DNA from 3 places in the Nocardioides sp. dk884 genome. Region 2 is predicted to be linked to each of the others. Evidence: predicted binding sites of a transcription regulator. Region 2 holds the regulator's gene; each other region holds the start of a gene.
The links. Region 2 encodes LexA, which represses DNA repair genes until DNA is damaged. Its sites were predicted from a motif close to TCGAACANNTGTTCGA; they were not measured.
Positions count from the first base shown of each region.

Region 1: the regulator LexA is predicted to act here: its motif matches at 4,424-4,439, upstream of GFH29_RS05930 (HNH endonuclease signature motif containing protein).
Region 3: the regulator LexA is predicted to act here: its motif matches at 2,885-2,900, upstream of GFH29_RS14870 (HNH endonuclease signature motif containing protein).

Region 1 covers NZ_CP045649.1:1,209,013-1,216,068, reverse strand. Annotated here, with positions in the region: gene GFH29_RS05945 (GTPase) at 1-1,267, opposite strand, end outside; gene GFH29_RS05940 (PrsW family intramembrane metalloprotease) at 1,321-2,442, opposite strand; gene GFH29_RS05935 (aminopeptidase P family protein) at 2,502-3,938, shown strand; gene GFH29_RS05930 (HNH endonuclease signature motif containing protein) at 4,452-5,762, shown strand; gene GFH29_RS05925 (cyclophilin-like fold protein) at 5,953-6,306, opposite strand; gene GFH29_RS05920 (MFS transporter) at 6,475-7,056, shown strand, end outside.
Region 2 covers NZ_CP045649.1:3,597,089-3,604,144, forward strand. Annotated here, with positions in the region: gene GFH29_RS17155 (vitamin B12-dependent ribonucleotide reductase) at 1-2,293, opposite strand, end outside; gene nrdR (transcriptional regulator NrdR) at 2,471-2,944, opposite strand; gene GFH29_RS17165 (hypothetical protein) at 3,408-3,737, shown strand; gene GFH29_RS17170 (LysM peptidoglycan-binding domain-containing protein) at 3,847-4,194, opposite strand; gene lexA (transcriptional repressor LexA) at 4,551-5,273, shown strand; gene GFH29_RS17180 (MXAN_6640 family putative metalloprotease) at 5,536-7,026, shown strand.
Region 3 covers NZ_CP045649.1:3,089,652-3,096,707, reverse strand. Annotated here, with positions in the region: gene GFH29_RS14880 (SCO7613 C-terminal domain-containing membrane protein) at 1-1,608, opposite strand, end outside; gene GFH29_RS14875 (lysophospholipid acyltransferase family protein) at 1,777-2,445, shown strand; gene GFH29_RS14870 (HNH endonuclease signature motif containing protein) at 2,913-4,205, shown strand; gene GFH29_RS14865 (DUF1116 domain-containing protein) at 4,517-5,953, opposite strand; gene GFH29_RS14860 (FdrA family protein) at 5,950-7,056, opposite strand, start outside.

The DNA of each region.
Region 1 (7,056 bases), 1.9 Mb from region 2:
GACGCAGCTCGGCGGAGGGCCGGGTCAGGGCGGCGCCCTCCTCGGTGGCAAGCAGGCCCGTGCCGGCGGGGTGCGCCGACCACGCCTGGGCCGCTCGGCCGGCGGCGAGCTCGGCATGGGCGAGCACGAGGCTCTCCAGCGCGGACTCGACGGCCTCGCTGACCTGCTCGGCCTGCTGAGGCTTGCCCTTCACCGTGCTGACCAGCCGCTCGCGCAGCCAACCGACCTTGTCCTCGAGGGTGCGCAGCAGCTCTCCGGTGCCGACGAACTCCTCCCAGCGCGCCAGCAGGTCGCCGCGCAGCAGCGTGCCGTCACCGGCGGCGGCGAGGAGCTCCCCCGCCGCCTGGTCGTACGCCGTGCTGGCGGCCTCGCGCAGCTGTGCGACGGCCGTCGCCTGCTGGGCGACCGCGTCGGCGACGGGGTGGAGCTGGCGGGTGAGCGCGCGGACGGTGCCCTCCATCGTCTGGCGCACCACGCCGCCCCGGGCGTCGACGTCGCGTGCCAGGGAGTCCAGCCAGCCGCGGATGTCGGCGACGGCGGCGGCCGGCAGCAGCCCGTCCTCGTCGACCTCGCGCTCGTGGACGACGAACAGCGGGGAGTCCTTGAGCCCGCGCGAGGCGAGCATCCGCGCCAGGTGGGTCGAGACGGTCGGCACCGCGTCGGGCGCCGTGCGGTCGAGCACGATGGCCACCGCGATCGAGCGCGCGGCCGCCTGCTTGAGGTGCTCCCACGGGACCTGGTCGGCGTACCGCGCAGCGGAGGTGACGAAGAGCCACATGTCGGCCGCGGCCAGCAGCTGGGTCGCCAGCTCGCGGTTGGACTTCTCGATCGAGTCGACGTCGGGCGCATCGATGATCGCGATGCCCGGAGGCACGCTCGCATCGGCGACGAGCTGCAGCGCGCCGTGGTCCTTGGTGGGGGCCTCGACCCGGCGCAGGTCGGGCAGCAGCCGGTCCTGGCCGAACCACTCGGCGTCGTCGGGGTGGTGGACCAGCACCGCGGACCGGGTGGTCGGACGCAGCACGCCGGGCTCGCTGACGCGCCGCCCGACCAGCGAGTTGACCAGCGTCGACTTGCCCGCTCCGGTCGAGCCGCCCACGACGACGAGCATCGGCGCCTCGAGCGTGGTCATCCGCGGGATGACGTAGTCCTCGAGCTGGTCGACGAGCTCGCTGCGGACCGCACGGGGTCCCTCGACACCGGCGAGGTCGAGCGGCAGCACCGCCGCCTGGAGAGCGCCGCGCAGGCGCACGAGCGCGGTCACCATGCGAACGCCCTCGGTGGAGCTCTCGTCGAGCCAGGGAGAGGGCGAGGAGGGGGTCATCGGGTCGGTACCACCTGTCCGGGAAAGGCGATGAACGGGCGCACGGCGCCGATTCTCGCAACGTAGTGCTGACCTCGCTGGGCGAAGTCCGGCGGCGGTGTGCCGCGCAGGTAACGGTGGTGCAGGAAGCCGAGCTCGATCGCGGCCTGCTGGTAGTCACGCATCGCGCGCTCGACCTGCGGCCCGCCGTACGCACGAGCGTAGGCACGGGCCCGGCGACGAGCGCCGAGGTCGACGACCCAGCCGATGTCCGTCGCGGGGATCAGCCCGCGCTGCGCGGCGTCTCCCAGCGACGCGGCGAGCATCCGGCGCTCGGAGCTGCGCGCCCAGATCGCCAGCGCGGCGAGACCGAGCAGTGCCGGGACGCCGAGCACGACGTAGACCAGCATGAACGGACCGATCCCGAAGACGGTGGAGGCGTTCCACAGCCCGTGCGCGAGCACCGCCAGCACGTAGCCGGCCAGCGGCGCCGCCACGCGCAGCGCCGGGGTGCGGGCGCCCACGGCGATCCCGACCCCGATGCCGATGAAGGTCGTGAACAGCGGGTGGGCGAAGGGGCTGAACAGGCACCGCACGACGAACGTCGCGGTCAGCGCCTCGGTGCCGCCGGGGCCGAGGCCGTCGGTCCCGTTGTACGCCGCGGCGAGGTAGAGGATGTTCTCGGTGAAGGCGAAGCCGATGCCGACCATGCCGGCATAGACGATGCCGTCGAGGATGCCGTCGAGCTCGGCGCGGCGCCACCACAGCAACAGCACCAGGAACAGGCCCTTGCAGGCCTCCTCGGTCACCGGAGCCAGGACCGCCAGGTTCTCGGCCTCGCTGAGGCCGCCCACCAGTCCCCCGACCCCGGAGAGCAGGATCGCCGCGGCGGTGGCGACGAAGCCGCCCCACAGCAGCGCCGCGACGAGCAGCCCCCGCGGCTCGGGCTCGTAGCGGTCCAGCCACAGGTAGCACATCACCAGCGGGACGACCGGCAGCGCGGCCAGGACCGTCGCCAGGGCCAGCGTGCCCGGCGCACCGGAGAAGGCGATGAGCAGCAGCATGGCGAGTGCGCCGATGGCGACCAGCACGGCCACGAGGACCGTGAAGGCGACGCTGTCTCGACGGGCTCCCTGCACGGGCCGCAGCCTATCGGCCAACCGCCGTAGACCCCCGGTCGCGGGCGTACAGTCGAGTCGTGACCGAGCAGACGCCCCCCGAGACCGCTCCTGCGACCCCACCTGCGACGGAGTCCCACGACCCGGCCGTGCCGGCGGCGTACGCCGCGTTCATGCGCACCGGCTGGGGCGAGCGCGAGCTGGACCTGCCGCCGCACCCGATCACCCCCTGGGCCGCTGCGCGACGCGCGCGCCTGACCACGATGTTCCCCGGCGAGCGGCTGGTGCTGCCTGCGGGCACCTACAAGGTGCGCGCCAACGACACCGACTACCGCTTCCGCGCCGACACCGCGCACACCTACCTGTCGGGCAACCAGACCAGCGACGCCGTACTGGTCCTGCACGACGAGGAGGCGGTGCTCTACGCGCGGCCCCGCTCCTCGCGCGAGACCGACGAGTTCTTCCGGGACCGCCAGTACGGCGAGCTGTGGGCCGGGCGACGCCCCTCGGTCCACGAGATCTCCTCCTCCCTCGGCATCGAGGTGCGCCACGTCGACCGGCTGGCCGACGACCTGACCCGCGGCAACGCCCCGAAGACCCGGGTGCACCGCGGCATCGACGCACGCGTGGACAAGCTGGTCGCCGGCGACGCCGCGCTCGACGCCGACCTGGCCCGGGTGGTCTCCGAGCTGCGCCTGGTCAAGGACGCCTGGGAGATCGAGGAGCTGCGCGCCGCCTGCGACGCGACCACGCTCGGCTTCGAGGACTGCGTGCGCGAGTGGCCCCAGGTCCTCGAGCACGGCGAGCGCTGGATCGAGGGCACCTTCTTCCGCCGCGCGCGCACCATGGGCAACGACATCGGCTACGACTCGATCGTCGGCGGCGGTCGCCACGCGACCACGCTGCACTGGATCGACAACGACGGCCCGATCGTCCCCGGCGAGCTGCTGCTGCTCGACATGGGCGTCGAAGGGCGCAACCTCTACACCGCCGACGTGACCCGCACGCTGCCGGTCTCCGGCCGCTTCACCCCGCTCCAGCGCGACCTCTACGAGCTGGTGCTCGCCGCCCAGGAGGCCGGCATCGAGGCGGTCCGGCCCGGCGCGCCGTTCCAGGGCACCCACCAGGCCGCGATGTCGGTGCTGGCCCACGGCCTGGAGGACCTCGGGCTGCTGCCGGTCAGCGCCGAGGAGGCGCTCTCCCCCGACAGCCGCGTCTACGCCCGCTGGACGCTGCACGGCACCAGCCACATGCTCGGCATGGACGTGCACGACTGCGGCGCCGCCAGCACCGACGTCTACCCCAAGGGCGACCTCGCCGAGGGCATGGTCCTCACCGTCGAGCCGGGCCTGTACTTCCAGGAGGACGACCTGCTCGTCCCCGAGGAGCTGCGCGGCATCGGCATCCGCATCGAGGACGACATCCTGGTCGGCGCCGACGGTCCGGTGAACCTCTCCGCCGCACTCCCCCGCGCCGCCGACGAGGTCGAGGCGTGGATGGGGCAGCACCAGGGCTGAGCGGGTCGGTGGCTGCCGCCGGTCGGGCGGCAGCCGTCGGTCGAGGTCGTCGAGAGCACGGCCGCCCCGTGGGTCGAGGAGTCTGGCGAACCAAGAGCGGAGTCTCGATAGCCGCTCGCTGGCGCTCGCTGCTCGACCAACGGCATTCCGTCCGTCGAGCGCTGCCCCGTCGGTCGAGCTTGTCGAGATCACGGCCACCCCGTCGGTCGAGCGCTGTCCCGTTGGTCGAGCTTGTCGAGACCAGCGGCAGGGGTACGACGCCCCTCCGCCGGTCGAGCCCGTCGAGATCACCGCCGCCCCGTGGGTCGAGGAGTCTGGCGAACCAAGAGCGGAGTCTCGATAGCCGCTCGCTGGCGCTCGCTGCTCGACCAACGGCATTCCGTCCGTCGAGCGCTGCCCCGTCGGCGAGCTTGTCGAGAGCACGGCCGACGCCCCTGCCTCGTCCCTGAAGTCTTTACCTTCCAGTCTCAGCCAACCCCTTTCTCTCGAACGCACGTTCGAGTAGAATGAGGCGTGGCCTCCCCCGAACTCCCCGACTGCGACACTCCAGCCGCCGTGCTGGCATTCGCGCAGCGCCGCCGGGCTGCGGCCCAGCGGGCGGAGATCGACGTCTTGGAGGCCGCTCTGGTGTGGGCGGCGATGCACCCCGAACAGTCGGTCGCCGACGCGACACCGGCGACCGGGCTGGTCTTCGGCGAGCTGGCCGTCCCGCTCGCTGGTGAGGGTGCGCCGCTGGTGGCGGAGTTCGCGCCGATGGAGTTCGGTGCCGCGATCGGCATGTCGACCGACGCATCCCGTTCGCTCGTCGGGGATGCGCTGGAGCTGGCGCACCGGCTCAAGCGGACCTGGAAGCTGGTCCGCGCCGGCAAGGTCCCGCTGTGGAAGGCCCGGCGACTCGCGCAGCTGACTACCACGCTGCCGATGGACGGCGCGGAGTTCGTGGACCGCCAGCTGGCCGGCTTCGTGGGCAAGATCAGCTGGGCCGGGATCGAGCGGCTCGTCGACCAGGCCCGGGTCGCCTTCGACCCCGAAGGTGCGGAGAAGGAACGTCTCGCCGCAGCTGAGGGACGCCGGTTCGACGTCCACACCGACAAGGCCATCCACGACGGCACCGTCCACGTGGAGGGGGTCCTCGACCTGGCCGACGCGATGGATCTGGACACCGCGATCCGCCAGGGCGCGGAAGATCTCGCCGCGCTCGGATCGACGGAGTCCCTCGATGTGCGCCGCTCCATGGCCGCTGGTGAGCTCGCCCGACGCCAGCTCGCCTTCGACCTGCGGGTGGAGGCGGGTGGGGGCACCGCTTCGGTGGTGAAGCCCCGCCAGGTCGTCATCCACGTGCACCTGTCGCAGGCCGCGGTCTCCCGCGACGAGGCAGGCATCGCGCACGTCGAGGAGACCCGGTCCATCGTGTCGACCGAACAGGTCCGACAGTGGTGCGGCGCTGAGACTCAGGTGGTCGTGAAGCCGGTCATCGACCTCGAGGCCCACCACCACACCGATGCCTACGCCGTCCCTGACAAGCTCGCCGAGCAGACCCGTCTCGCCCAACCGGTCTGCGCTTTCCCCTGGTGTGAGCGCCCCGCCCGGCGCTGCGACACCGACCACGTCATCGCCCATGGCGCGGGACCGAGCGGCGGCCCGACCTGCTCCTGCAACCTCGCCCCGCTCTGTCGTCGACATCACCGGGCCAAGACCCATACGGGCTGGTCCTACGACAAGACCGACACCGCGACGTACCTCTGGCGGTCCCCACACGGGCTCCACCTCGTGAAGGACCACGGCACCACCCATCTCCTCACCGCGCACCCGCCCGACGAGTAGGTCTCGCGTCCCGACCCCGCCCGCACCCCGCCGGCGGGGCCGTATCCCTGCGCTGGCTCGGGTCCTCCCCGGGCGTATCCCTCTGCGCTGGCGACTCGATGTCCGGACTGCGCGCGTCGGCGTTCGCGCTCGACCTGCGGCGCGGTGCTCCGGGTCAGCGAGGGAATGAGCGACCGCAGCTCCCTCGTGGTCACCGCGTCTCGATGGTCGCGGTGATCGCACCGCCCATGCTGGCGATCCGCTCGGCGGCGTCGCCGTCGAGCCGGCCGAGCACGACGATGCCCGGGTAGTAGGACTGGTCACCGTAATAGAGGACGAGGTCGTTGCCCGGGGCGTAGTAGCCCAGGTCCCCGATGTCCGGGTCGGCGCCCTCGGGTTGGCCCTCCAGCGACAGCGGCGCAGGCAGGGGGCCGGTCTTCTCGACCCCCTGGTGGTCGGTCATCTCGAGCGTGACCGGCAGCTGCGCGACGAGGTCGGTGGCCGCGGAGCTGTCCTGCAAGGTGGCGGTAAAGATCTGGCCGCGGACAATGATCTGGATCTGCATCGGATCCTCCAGGTGGTCGTCCGGCTCCGCTGCGGCGTCGGACGAGCTGCGACGGCAGGTGTCCCCCTCGAGTGAACACGCCACGGCGCCACGGCGGGAGTCCTTGGCGAAGGGCGAGCGCCGGTCGGCACCCGGGACCTGCCTCACTCCCGTGAGAGGGTCTGGCCCATGCCGTCACTCGGGCGCGACTTTCGGTGGCTGTGGACGGGGAACGCAGCGGGCAACATGGCCGACGGCGTTGCCTTCGTAGCCATCCCCCTGGTCGCCACGTCGATCACCACCAACCCGACAGTGATCGCCGGACTGGCGCTGGTGTACTCCGCAGTTCGGATGCTCCTGGTCGTGCCTGTGGGGGTCGTCGTCGATCGCGTGGATCGACGGTTGCTCATCTGGCTGCCGAACGTGCTGAGAGGGCTGATCCTCGTTGCGCTGTCGTTGGCCTTCACCGCCGGAATCGAGTCGCTGCTGCTCCTCTACCTCGCGTTTGCCCTCGTCGGCGTGATGGAGATCGCCGCCGACAACGCTGCCCTCTCGGTCTTGCCTGCCCTGGTCGAGCCTGACGACCTGGACCGCGCCAACGGCCGGATCACCACCGCACAGCTGGTCGCCGACGAGTTCGTCGGTCCTCCGTTGGGCGGCTTCCTGTTCGCCATCGCCGTCGCCGCACCGCTCGCCGCGACAGGTGCGTTGTACGCGGCAGCCGGACTCGTGTTCCTGGCGATCCCGCGACAACCACGCCCCGCAAGGACT
Region 2 (7,056 bases):
CGAGCTCGCCGTCGTCGTGCGCACCGGAGGTCATGTAACCCTCGGCGCCGCCGACGGTGAACGACGTGGTGCGCGAGACGCGCGACTTGGGCAGGCGCTTGCGGGTCGGGGCGTAGACGACCTTCTCGACGACCTTGGTCTCGACCTCGGCCGGCTTGGCCTCGGTGCCCTTGTTCTCACCCTTGCCGCCGGACAGCGGCTGGCCGACCTTGCAGTTGTCGCGGTAGATCGCGGTGGCCTTGAGGCCGAGCTTCCAGGACTGCATGTAGACGTCCTCGATCTCCTCCACGGTCGCCGTCTCCGGCAGGTTGACCGTCTTGGAGATCGCGCCGGACAGGAACGGCTGAGCCGCCGCCATCATCCGCACGTGGCCCATGGCCTTGAGGGCGCGGGCGCCCATCGCGCAGTCGAAGACCTCGTAGTGCTCGGTCTTGAGGCCGGGGGCGTCGATGACGTGGCCGTGCTCGGCGATGTACTCGACGATCGCCTCGATCTGCTCGGGCTGGTAGCCGAGCTTCTTGAGCGCGCGCGGCACCGTCTGGTTGACGATCTGCATCGAGCCGCCGCCGACGAGCTTCTTGAACTTGACCAGCGAGAAGTCCGGCTCGATGCCGGTGGTGTCGCAGTCCATCATGAAGCCGATGGTGCCGGTGGGCGCGAGCACCGAGGCCTGCGCGTTGCGGAAGCCGTTGGTCTCCCCCAGCGCGATGACGTCGGCCCAGGCCTGGGTGGCGAGCGTGTGGACCTGCTCGTCGGCGACGTGCAGCGGACGCACGGTGTCGTTGGCCGCCTGGTGCTTGCGCATGACCCGCTTGTGGGCCTCGGCGTTGCGGGCGTAGCCGGCGTACGGGCCGACGATCGCGGCGAGCTCGGCGGAGCGCTTGTAGGAGGTGCCGGTCATCAGCGAGGTGATGGTCGCGGCCATCGCACGACCGCCGTCGGAGTCGTAGCCCAGACCCATCGCCATCAGCAGCGCGCCGAGGTTGGCGTAGCCGATGCCGAGCTGGCGGTAGTCGCGGGTGGTCTCACCGATCGACTCGGTCGGGAAGTCGGCGAAGCAGATGGAGATGTCCATCGCGGTGATGATGAACTCCACGGCCTTCGCGAAGACCTCGCCGTCGAAGGTGTCGTCGTCCTTGAGGAACTTCAGCAGGTTCAGCGAGGCGAGGTTGCACGAGGAGTTGTCGAGCGACATGTACTCCGAGCACGGGTTGGATGCGGTGATCCGCCCGGTCTCGGGGTTGGTGTGCCAGTCGTTGATCGTGTCGTCGTACTGCAGACCCGGGTCGGCGCACTCCCAGGCGGCCTTGGAGATCTTGCGGAACAGCTCACGGGCGTCGACGCGCTCGATGATCTCGCCGGTGGTGCGCGAGCGCAGACCGAAGTCGGTGCCCTCCTCCACGGCGCGCATGAACTCATCGGAGACACGGACCGAGTTGTTGGCGTTCTGGTACTGGACCGAGGTGATGTCCTTGCCGCCGAGGTCCATGTCGAACCCGGCGTCGCGCAGCGCGCGGATCTTGTCCTCCTCGCGCGCCTTGGTCTCGACGAACTCCTCGATGTCGGGGTGGTCCACGTCCAGCACGACCATCTTGGCGGCGCGACGGGTGGCGCCACCGGACTTGATCGTGCCGGCGGAGGCGTCGGCACCGCGCATGAAGGAGACCGGACCGGAGGCGGTGCCACCGGAGGAGCGCAGCAGCTCCTTGGAGGAGCGGATGCGGGAGATGTTGAGGCCGGCACCGGAGCCGCCCTTGAAGATGAACCCCTCCTCCTTGTACCAGTTCAGGATCGAGTCCATGGAGTCGTCGACGGAGAGGATGAAGCAGGCGGAGACCTGCTGGGGCGACTCGGTGCCGACGTTGAACCAGACGGGGCTGTTGAAGGAGAAGTACTGGTGCACGAGCAGCCAGGTGAGCTCGTGCTCGAAGACCTCGGCGTCCGCCGCGCTGGCGAAGTAGCCGTTCTCGAGGCCGGCCTTGGTGTAGGTGTGCACCACCCGGTCGATGAGCTGCTTGAGACCGTTCTCGCGGGAGTCGGTGCCGACGGCGCCACGGAAGTACTTGGTGGTCACGATGGTCGAGGCGTTGACCGACCAGAAGTCGGGGAACTCGACGTCGCGCTGCTCGAAGACGGTCTCACCGGTGCGCCAGTTGGTCTGGACGACGTCGCGACGCTCCCAGTTGATCTCGTCGTAGGGGTGCACCCCCGCGGTGCTGAACACCCGCTCGACCTTCAGGCCCTTCTTCGCGGCCTTGCGCCCCCTGGTTGCGCTGGTGACCGTCTCCGTCATGCCCGTCTCCTCTGATGCGTCGTGGCTCGTGCTGCTGGTGGTGGTGCTCATGCTGTGGTGGTGCTCCGGTCGGTGCTCTCACTGTCGATGGTCTCTCCGAGCACCGACAGTGGCGGGGGAAGCTGGTGGAAGGCCCGGTGCGCAGCTTCCCCACTACGCACCGGGCTGTTCGAGAGGTCAGCCCGATGCGGCGGGCTGGCCGGGACTCCGCTCGGCGCGGAGCGTGGCGATCTCGGCGGCGAAGTCGTCCGCCGACTCGAAGGCGCGATAGACGCTGGCGAAGCGCAGGTAGGCCACCTCGTCGAGCTCGCGCAGCGGGCCGAGGATCGCCAGGCCCACCTCGTGGGCCGGGATCTCCGCCTGACCGGCGAGCCGCAGGGCGTCCTCGACCGCCTGACCGAGGCAGGCGAGCTGGTCCTCGCTCACGGGCCGGCCCTTGCAGGCCTTGCGCACCCCGGACACCGCCTTCTCCCGGGTGAACGGCTCGCTCGCGCCGGAGCGCTTGAGGACCATCAGCTGCATGAGCTCGACGGTCGAGAACCGCTTGGCGCAGGACCCGCAGGTGCGGCGTCGCCGGATCGAGCCCCCGTCGTCCGCGACCCGGGAGTCGATCACCCGGGTGTCGGTGTTCCGGCAGTAGGGACAGTGCATCCGGGGCTCCTCTCAGGCGCGCCACAACAGCCCGGGGCGGAAGTGCCTCAGGGTGTGGATAACGGGGGGTCTGCTGTGTAGAACTCACTCACATCTGTGAGTCTTGCGCCGCTGAGCTGTGCACTAGATGTGGATAACTACAGCGCTGTAAGTACTAGATGTAGGGGTAACCGTACGCGTGCGGCGGATCCTCTGCAAGCCCGCGCGACACGATCGAGGCCCCCGGTACGGACCGCCTTCGAAACCGCAGGTCAGAGCCCTGCCAGCCTTCGCCGGACGCCGGCGCGACACCGCAAGCGGCACGGATCAGGCGCGAATCGGACGCCGCACGGACGTGGCTCAAAAGGGGCGGGGTCGACGTGCGGGTCGCCGAGCGCCCGGGCGCGCGATCAGCGACAATGACCCCGTGGCAAGCAAGGGCAAGCGGGCGGGTTCGAGGCGGGGCACCAAGAAGACTCCGACGGTGCAGCCACGCCTGCTCGCCCTGGCCGGAGGCGTGACGCTGGCCGTCATCGCCTGGGGATACCTCGTCTACGCCGCGATCGACTTCGGTGCCAGCGCGCGCGGCGGCGACTCCGGAGGCTGGTGGCTCCTGGCGCTCGCCTCGACCGGCGCCGTGGCCTGCCTGTTTGTGGCCCTCATGCTCATCGCACGCCTGCTGCGCGAGCTCTGCCTCACCTCCGGCCCCTCCTCGTCGCCCGATCCCGCAGCCGCCCCGACGCAGGACCCCGTCGCCGCGAGCACCCCGGCGACACGCACGACGGTGCCAGGCGGACGACGCGCGGCCCGCTGAACGACCTCGACCTCGAGGAACGACCAGGGGGCGGAGCCATCAGGCTCCGCCCCCTGTCTTCCCCTGCTCGCCGGTCGGGGTCGAGGCGACCGGCGATGTCTGGCGTGCCTCAGCTGGTGGGCACCGCGAGGCGCTGACCGGCGACGAGCATCGTGGAGTCGAGGGCGTTGAGCCGCTCGATGTGGCGCATCTCCTCGCGCACGTCACCGTCGTCGCTGAGCTCGGCGGCGATGTCCCACAGGGTCTGACCGGTGCCGACCGTGATGATCTCCGTGGGCTCCGCCGAGCCCCTCTCCGCCGTCGCCATCGAGCCGCCGGCGAGGGCGAACCCGACGCCCAGCAGGACCGCCACGCAGAACAGGAAGACCACCACGCGGCCTCGGCGGGTCAGCCGCACGGACCGGCCGGTCGCCGGACGAGAGGTGATGATCATGGTCGTGGGGTTCAGCGTGCTCATCGTGGCTCCTGGGGAAGTGGTGTCAGCCTCGGATCGCGGCGTCGAGAAGATGTCTAACGCCCGCCACCGACAGTCCCGCCGAAACGGGACCGGATCGACGTTCGACCAGACGTTCGATCGAACACATGTACGACGCTAGAGCAGGTGTTCGAGGAACGCAAGCATCTGGGCGAACGAATGTTCGACGCATCGCCCGTCTCGGCCGCGCAGGCAGGCCCGCGACACGCACTTCGAACAGATGTTTGAACTCTGGGGGTGGATGTCGCTACGGTGGCCCTCACGCCACCGGACCCGGGACGACGCCCGATCCGCCGGAGGCGCGGACAACCCGGACGACGACCCGAGGGAAGGCACAGATGGCCAAGAAGAAGAGCGACGGGGTCGCTGAGCTCCCCGACGGTCCTGCTGACGCGACCGGACTCACCCCGCGCCAGGTGCGGGTGCTCACCCACATCACCGACTGCATCGAGAAGCGCGGCTACCCGCCGAGCATGCGCGAGATCGGTCAGGCCGTCGGCCTGACCAGCTCCTCGAGCGTGGCGCACCAGCTGAAGGTCCTCGAGCAGAAGGGCTTCATCAAGCGCGACCCGCACCGTCCGCGTGCCCTGGAGGTGTTCCTGCCCGAGGTGATGGCCGCCCGCAAGGCCATGTCCTCGGGCGAGGGCTCCTCGGTTGACGAGACCGGCATCGGCGACAGCGTGCCGGCCCCCTCCTACGTGCCGGTGGTGGGCCGTATCGCCGCAGGCGGGCCGATCCTCGCCGAGGAGCGGGTCGAGGACGTCTTCCCGCTCCCACGTCAGCTGGTCGGTGACGGACAGCTGTTCCTGCTCGAGGTCTCCGGTGACTCGATGATCGACGCGGCGGTGTGCAACGGCGACTACGTGGTGATCCGCCAGCAGCAGACCGCCAACAACGGCGACATGGTGGCCGCTCTGATCGAGGGCGAGGCCACCGTGAAGACCTTCCAGCGCAAGGACGGCAAGGTCTGGCTGCTCCCCCACAACGACGCCTACGAGCCCATCGACGGCACCCACGCCTCGATCCTGGGCAAGGTCACCGCGGTCCTGCGCCGGGTCTGAGGTCCCTCGCGCCGGGTCCGTGGCGAGTCCGAGCCGGGCCGGCACGGGGTGACAGGATCACCTCGTGCCAGCCCCTCGCGCCGCCCGGCGGCGCCCGTCCTCGCCCGGCCCCTGCCGAGCACGCGCCCTGGGCCTTCCAGCGCTCTGCCTCGCCGTCCTCACCGCCCTCGCCCCGACCCCGGCACACGCCGATCCCGGCCCGCCTCGCTCGGCTGGCCCCTCGGCTGGCCCCGCGACCGGCTCGGCGACGACCCCGCTGAGCGTGCCCACCGAGGCGGTGCCGCTGCGCCGGGCCCGGGCCGCCCTGGCCGGGGCACGCCGCGCGCTGGCCCCCGAGTCCAGCGGCCTGCGCGCTGGCGACGCCACGATCGCCCTGCGGGACCTGGCACTCACCCTGGATGCCCTGCCGGCCGGCGAGCGCGCCGCAGCGCGACGCCTGCTCGCCCGACCCACCGACGGCCGCGCGGATCCCGCCGGTCACGGGTGGGGCCCTCGCGCCGCACCGCGGGTGCGCTGCACCGCGGTCCTCTGCGTGCACTGGGCGTCGAACCCGGCGAGCGCGGACAGCCCCGACCTCGCCGACCTCTCCGGCAACGGGGTGCCCGACCAGGTCGACCTGGTGCTGGACACCCTCGTCTCGGTGCACGCGCGCCTGCGGTCGGCGGGATACCGGGCGCCGCTCGGCGACGGCCCGCTCGGCGGTGACGCCCGCACGGACATCTACCTTGCCGACATCGGCGACCAGGGGCTGTACGGCTACTGCGCGAGCGACGCTCCTGTCCCGGTCATCGGCGCCAACGCCCGTGCGGCCTACTGCGTGCTCGACGACGACTACGACGGCACGCAGTTCCCGGGCAACACGCCGCTGGAGAACCTCCAGGTGACAGCGGCCCACGAGTACTTCCACGCCGTGCAGTTCGCCTACGACGCCACCCAGGACGCCTGGCTCATGGAGGCCACCGCCGCCTGGGTCGAGGACGAGCTGTTCGACGACGTCGACGACAACCGCCAGTACCTGCACCGCAGCCCGCTGCGCCAGCCGAGGCGTTCCCTGGACGACCGCGGCCGGGCGGACCGCGCCGACGCGCTGCGGGTCTACGGGAGCTGGATCTTCTTCCGTTGGCTCGGCGAGCGGCTGCCGACCGCGCAGGGGGGTCTGGCGACAGTGGTCCGCGACATCTGGGAGGCCGCGGACTCCACAGGGCCGCACGTCCAGGACCACTCCCTGGCCGCGATCAGCACCGTGCTGCGCGCCCGCGGGACGACCCTGCCCGCGGCGCTGGCGGGCTTCGCCGCCGACAACCTCGCCCCCGCGGCGTCGTACGACGAGGGGCGGGGCTACCCCGCGGCCCGGCCGGTCGCGGCGCTGGGCGTCGGCCGGGCCGCCGTCCGGCACCGGGTGCGCCTGGACCACCTCGCCTCGGCCAGTGTCCGGCTCACCCCGGCCACCACGCTGCGCGGGCGCGGATGGCGGCTGCGACTTCGCCTGGACCTGCCGCCACGAGCCAGCGCGCCGGCGGCCGTGGTGACCACGCTCGCCGCCGACGGCACCCGCACCCGGCACCGCGTCGCCCTGGACCGCACCGGCGCAGGACGGATCGCCGTCCCGTTGGCGGGGGTGCGCCACGTCGACGTCACGCTGGTCAACGCCAGCACCCGGCTCACCTGCTGGCGTGGCAGCCGCTTCTCCTGCGCGGGCACACCGACCGACGATGCTCGGCGCTTCTCCCTGGTCGCTCGCGCGGTGCGTTGAGCCGACCGCCGACCGGCGACCGACGGTCGA
Region 3 (7,056 bases), 510 kb from region 2:
GGTGAGCGCCACCAGGACCAGCAGCGCGCCGGCAGCCAGGGCGGCGCTCGGCAGGCCCACGAGGGCCGCGGCGGCCAGCACGGTGACGCCCGCGACCTGCCACGTCGTACGTGCCCGGCGTACGCCGAGCGCTCCGGCGATCAGGCCGGGCACGAGGAGGGCAACGACGACCGGCCACCGGGCGGTGCTCTCGAGCGCCACGGTGCCGGCACCCGCGAGGGCGAGGGCCAGGGGGCCGGGCCCGAGGGCACGGCGATCGCGCAGCGCCGGCGCAGCCGCGAGCGCGGCGAGACCGAGGCCCGCGACGGCCGGAACCAGCAGCGCGGGCGCCAGGGGGAGGGACACCGGCGGCATCGGGGCGGAGGCGGGCGAGCCGAAGAGGTTCACCTCGGCCAGGGACCGGGCGGCGGCCGCGGACAGGAGGGTCAGCGCCACCGAGGCGACCGGCAGGGCCGAGGCGACCGCTGCGGCCAGGGGCGCCGGCGCCCAGCGGCGGGGGACCCGGGTGAGCACGCCGCTCCAGACGAGCAGGGCGCCGAGTGCTGCGGTGCCGGCGGTGGAGGCGGGCTCGTCGACCACCGGCAGCGCGAGCACCGCGGTCAGCGTCAGGGCACTGGTCGCCGCGCACAGCTGCGCGAGCGAGCGGTGGCCCGGCACGGCCGCGATCCCCAGCAGCGGGAGGGCGGCGGTGAGGAGGAGGACGGGTCCCGTGGTGCTCGTCCAGAGCGCGCCGAGGGTCGGGTCGTCCAGGCCCCTGGCCGCGCCGGCGCCCAGGAGCGCGAGCCAGGCGGGGACCGCGGCCAGCGCGGCGGCGATCGTGAGCGGTGCCGCGCCGACGCGTCGGGCGCCGGCTGCCACGGCGAGGAGCAGGAGCACCGCGCCGAGCGCGACCGCGCGCACCGAGCCGGTCGCCGCCGCGGTCCCGAGGGCGCACACCAGGATCCCGACCGGTACCGCCAGCTGCGGGGCGACGAGCCGCGCGGGCGGGAGCAGCAGCACCAGCCCACCCGCGGCGAGCGCGGCGCCCGCGGTGGCGAGCGTCTGTGCGCCGGAGGCGCCGGGGGCGCCGGGCAGCCAGCCGGCAGCCGCCGCGCCGAGCACGTCGAGCGCGAGCAGGCCGAGGGCCACCACGCTCAGGGACTCACCGGCCACCCGCAGGCCGCGGTGCGCCGTCCAGGCGCCGGCCCCCGCGCTTCCCGCGGTCAGTGCGAGCAGCACGCCGGTGCGCCCGCCGACGCCGAGCCACGACCAGGCGACGGCCAGGAAGATCACCGCGGCCACCAGCAGGCACAACGCGCCGAGGGAGAGCAGCACCGCCGGCACGGAGGCGGCGCGGACGCCGGTGCGGCGCGGCGTACGAGGTTCACGGGCAGGTGCCGGGTACGCCGTCGCGCCCTCGAGGCGCGAGCCCGCCGCCACCGGGGTGGGGGCCGGTGCGGGGCTGCGGCGCAGCGTGACCAGCAGCGAGTCGGCCTGGCGCAGCGTGGCCTGGAGCTGTGCTGCGACCGGACCGGTGAGCGGCAGCGCGCACGCACCGCACCGCAGCGGCACCGGGCCGAGGGGCGCGGCGCAGTCCGGGCACGTCGTGGGGTCGTAGAAGCGAGGCATGGGGTCATGCCACCAGAGGAGGAGCGGCCGCGGGGAGCGTTCGAGTGCTCAGCCCGCCCTGGGTACGCGTACTCAGGCGGCCGGGCCGTGGTCGGGGTCTCTGCGGTCGGCGCGCCCGAGGGACGGACCAGATCGGCGGACCAGTGAGTAACCAGGAGACTGAGCGACGTGCTGTACCGCGCCCTCCACTCGATCGTCCCGCCCCTCGCCCGCGCGGTCTGGCGCCCGACGGTCCGGGGCCTGGAGAACGTCCCGCGCAGCGGCCCGGTGATCCTGGCCAGCAACCACCTGAGCTTCGTGGACTCCGTGGTGATCCCGGTGGTCGTGCCGCGCACCGTGGTGTTCCTGGCCAAGTCCGACTACTTCACCGGCACCGGCATCTCCGGCGCGATCAGCAGGGCCTGGTTCGAGGGGCTCGGCATGCTCCCGGTGGACCGCGACGACTCCCGCGCCGCCATCGCCAGCCTGGACACCGCGCTGGAGGTGCTCGGGCGCGGCGAGGCGTTCGGGATCTACCCCGAGGGCACCCGCTCGCGCGACGGTCGCCTCTACCGGGGGCGCACCGGCGTCGCCCACCTCGCGCTCACCGCCGGCTGCCCGATCGTCCCGGTCGGCCTGGTCGGCACCGAGCGGGTCCAGCCGGTCGGGGCGCGGCTGCCGCGGATCGTGCCGATCACCGTGGAGTTCGGCCCCCCGATCGAGGTGGCCGGCCGCTTCGACGGCATGCCCCTGGGCAAGGCCCGGCGTCAGGTCACCGACGAGGTGATGTCCGCCGTGCAGAAGCTCAGCGGGCAGGAGTACGCCGGGGTCTACAACGAGCGGACGCCCGAGGTCTGAGCCGTACGAGGTCGCCGTGGGTCGCGGGGCCGGTGGTCGAGCTCGTCGAGACTGGCCACGCCCAGACCGCGGCAGTGATCGATGCCGCACCGGCGGGGTGCAGGAGGATCTCACCATCGCCGCTCACACCGCCGGCTACACCGAGCTGGTCGAGCTCGCCGAACCCGCGCACCCCTGCGGGCGTAGGCGATCGAGGACACCGGCAGCTACGGCGCCCGCCAACTCAACCGTGCCCTTGCGCCGTCGCGATGACCCGCCAGAAGCGTCGAGGCGAGAGAGGCCTCGACGGTCGCGTGCTGGCGCTCGCTGCTCGACCAGCGGTGGTGGCCCGCCACCCGGTCGAGCGTGTCTAGACCTCACAACCCCGCAACCCCGTCGGTCGAACTCGTCGAGCAGGCGGTCCGAGATGCCTGAGATCTCGGTGGAGAAAGCCTTGTCCTCGAACGTGCGTTCGAGTAGAATGAGGCATGGCCGATTCCGAGCTCCCCGACTGCGACACCCCAGCCGCCGTGCTGGCGTTCGCACAGTCGCAGCGGGCTGCGGTGCAGCGGGCCGAGTTCCTGGTCTTGGAGGCCGCTCTGGCGTGGGCGGCGATGCACCCGGCCGAGTCGGTCTCGACGCAGACGCCGACCGTCGGGTGGATCTTCGGCGAGGTGGCGGTGCCCCTGGGTGGTGAGGGGACGCCGCTGGTGGCGGAGTTCGCGCCGATGGCGGCGCTGGGGATGTCGACCGATGCTGCCCGTGCGTTGATCGGGTCCGCGCTCGAGCTGGCGCACCGGCTGCCCCGGACGTGGAAGCAGATGCGTGCCGGCGAGGTCCCGGTCTGGAAGGGTCGCCGGATCGCGCAGCTGACGTTGAGTCTTCCGCCGGACGGTGCCGAGTTCGTGGACCGCCAGCTCGCCGGGACCGTCGGAAAGGTCGGCTGGGCCACCATCGAGCGGCTCGTCGACCAGGCCCGCGTCACCTTCGACCCCGAGGGTGCCGAGAAGCAGCGCCGCGAGGCCGCCGACGGACGCCGCTTCGACGTGCACACCGGCGAGGCGACCCATGACGGCACCGTGCGGGTGGAGGGCGAGCTCGACCTCGCCGATGCGCTCGATCTGGACACCGCGATCCGCCAGGGCGCGGAGGAGCTGGCTGCTCTGGGCGCGACGGAGTCGTTGGACGTCCGACGGTCGATGGCGGCCGGTGAGCTGGCCCGGCGTCAGCTCGCCCTGGACCTGATGGCCGAGGCGGGTGTGGGCGCCGCGTCGGTGGTGAAGCCCCGGCAGGTCGTCATCCACGTGCACCTGTCGCACGCCGCGATCTCCCGTGACGAGGCCGGCATCGCGACGGTCGAGGAGACCCGGTCGATCGTGTCGACCGAGCAGGTCCGCGACTGGTGCAGCGGTGATGCCCAGGTCGTCATCAAGCCGGTGATCGACCTCGAGGCCCATCACCACACCGACGCCTACGCGGTCCCGGACCGGCTCGTCGAGCAGACCGGTCTGGCCCAGCCGGTGTGCGCGTTCCCGTGGTGTGAACGCCCCGCTCGGCGCTGCGACACCGACCACGTCGTCGCCCACGGTGCGGACGGGCCGACCTGCAGCTGCAACCTCGCCCCGCTGTGTCGCCGACATCACCGGGCGAAGACCCACATGAGTTGGACCTACGACAAGACCGACGCCGCGACGTACCTCTGGCGGTCACCCCACGGGCTGCACCTGGTCAAGGACCGCGGCGAGACCCGGCTCGTCACCGCGCACCCGCCGGACGACTGAGGCGTCGGTCGCGCCTGTCGACACGGCGCTCGACCAACAGCGGGCTTGCTCGACCCAGGCGCGGCCACGTGACGCGCTTGGACGACCGCTGCCGTACGGCGCGGAGGGCGTCCAGCCGATCGCGCGTAGGGGCGATGGGGGGAACGGGACAGCGGTGCTGCGCAGTCGGCAGATGACTGCGCAGCACCGCTGTCCGGTGCGAGTCGGGAACGCGTCGCCGCGCACCCGGTGACGCACCACGCGCAGGGACAGCAGCGGGGCGGCGGGGTCGACGAGCTTGGCCTACGGCGCCGAGGCGAGCTGCCGCACGCTCATGCGCCGGCGGCGCGCTCGCGGGTGCGCTCCGCGAGACGGGCGAGCGCCTTCGGGAAGATCTCCTCGGGCGGGGTGACCAGGCCGGCGCCGACCTGGCCCACGCCCGCGACTTTGCCGGCCATGCCGGTGTTGATCTGCGGCAGGATGCCGGTGCGGCAGACGCGGGTCACGTCGATGCCGGTCGGGGTGCCCTGGAAGTCCAGGACGGGCACCGACCAGCGCGGGTTCTCCGCGAGGGCGATCTCGTGCATGCGCCGGGTGGTGGCGAGGGCGTCGGGCACGGTGCCGCCGACGAGGCGGACGATCGCGGGGGCCGTGGCCATCGCGAAGCCGCCGATGCCCGCGGTCTCGGTGATCGCGGAGTCGCCGATGTCGGGGTTGGCGTCGTCCGGGCCGTAGTCGCCGAGGAAGAGCCCGTCGGCGAGCTGGGCGGGACCGGTGAACCACTCATCGCCGGTGCCGGCGGTCTGGATGCCGAAGTCGGTGCCGTTGCGCGCCATCGCCACGACCATCGTCGAGCCCTCGATGCCGCGGGCCGCGTCGAGCGCGAGCTTGCAGGCGGGCATCGCGAGGTTGAGGAAGAAGTGGTCGTTGCCGCCGATGAAGCGCAGGCCCTCGGCGACGTCGGCGGGGCTGAGGCCGCCCCGCTCGCTCTCCAGCACCATCACGGGGGCGAGGTCGCGCAGCAGCATCAGGGTGCCGGCCCGGTTGCGGTTGTGCGCCTCGTCGCCCATCTGCAGCATCTGGGTGAGGATGCCGGTCACGTCCACGGGACCGGCGGAGTCGCGCACCGCGCGCACCGAGCCCTGCAGCAGCGGGCCCAGCACGTCACGCATCCAGCGCAGCCGCTCGAGCACGTCGGGGGAGTAGGCGCCGTAGCGCAGCACCTTGCCCAGGCCCTCGTTGAGCGAGCAGTGGGTACGCCGCCCGGTCTCGACGTCCTCGAGGACGAACATCCACATGCTCGGGGTGACCACGCCGGCCATCGGGCCGACGGTGCCGCGGTGGTGGCACGGCTCGAGCGAGACCGACGAGCCGGCCTCGAAGAGCGCCGCGGCGTCCTCGGGGTCCTCGACCAGGCCCTCGAAGGCGGCGCCGCCGAGCAGCGCGCCGCGCAGCGGTCCGGACGCGCGGTCCCAGGTGATCGGCGGGCCGGCGTGCAGGAACTGCCCCGGCTCCAGGCCCAGCGCCTCGGAGGCGGGGACGACGTCGACGAGGCGAGCCGTCACGCCGTGGTACGCCGCGACCGCGCGAGCGTTGGCGTCACGGCGCAGCGGGTCGGCGGCGACGGTGGCCAGGTCGGCCTCGGTGCCGGACAGCGGCGGGCGCCAGTCGACCCGGGCGACGTCGATCGCCTGGCTGGCGACGGCGTCGGCGAGCAGGTCGGCGCCGACGTTGACGACGGAGGACACGGGGGCGGTGGGGGTGCTCATGCGCGGGCCTCCAGCAGCTCGAGGGCGCGGCGGGTCGCGCCGGCGTTGGACAGGTGGACCTCGGCGCCGGCCTCGGCCAGCAGCCGGACCTGGCGTTCGAGGTCCTGGGGGTCGGCACCGGTGCCGACCACCGTCACCAGCACCGGGGCGGCGACGGCGGCGAGGGCGGGGGCGAGCGAGCCGGCCGGGTCGTCCTCGGCGCCGTGGCCGAGCACGACGTCGAGCAGGACGACGCCGGTGCGCGGGTCGGCGCCGACCCGGGCGAGGTGCTCCAGACGCAGGGTCGGGTCGATCATCGGGTGCGCGCGCCCGGTGGTGAGCTCGTCGTCGCCGAAGTCGACGACGGCGTGGCTGTCGCCGGCCAGGGCGGCAGGCGCGCTGGTGACCTCCCCGAGGGCCTCGGCGGCGATCAGGCGGGCCTCGCCGGCCAGCGTGCCGCCGGCGAACAGCCCGCGCAGCAGCGGGCCGGTGGCGGCGGGGGCGCTGCCCCACACCGGCCAGGACGGGACCGGTACGCCGAGCCGGGTGAGCACCCGCTCCGCGGCGGCGGTGAGGTCGGGCTGTCCGGCGCCGAGCAGCGCGAGCTCCACGGGGGTGTCGAGCGCCGCGGCGTACTGCTCCAGGTCGGCGGCCACGGAGGCGGCCGGGGGCTTGGAGACCACGACGACGAGCTCCACGTCGGGGTCGGCGTCGAGGCGGCGCAGTCCCTCGCGGGTGGCCAGGCCGCCGACCTCGGCGGACAGGTCGCGACCGCCGACCCCGAGCGCCGAGGTGACCCCGACGCCCGCGTGGTCGAGCAGCGAGAGCAGCTGCTGGCACCCGGTGCCCGAGGCGGCGACGAGGCCCACCGGGCCGGGCTGCACGACGTTGGCGAAGCCCAGACCGACACCACCGACGACGGCGGTGCCGCAGTCCGGGCCCATCACGAGCAGGCCCCGCTCGGCGGCGATGCGCTTGAGCGCGACCTCCTGCTCGACCGGGACGTTGTCGCTGAAGATCATCACGTCGCGCCCGGCGTCGAGGGCGTCCATGGCCTCGACCAGCGCGTGCTGGCCGGGCACCGAGATCAGGGCGACCGCGCCCTCCTCGGCGTCGCGCAGGGC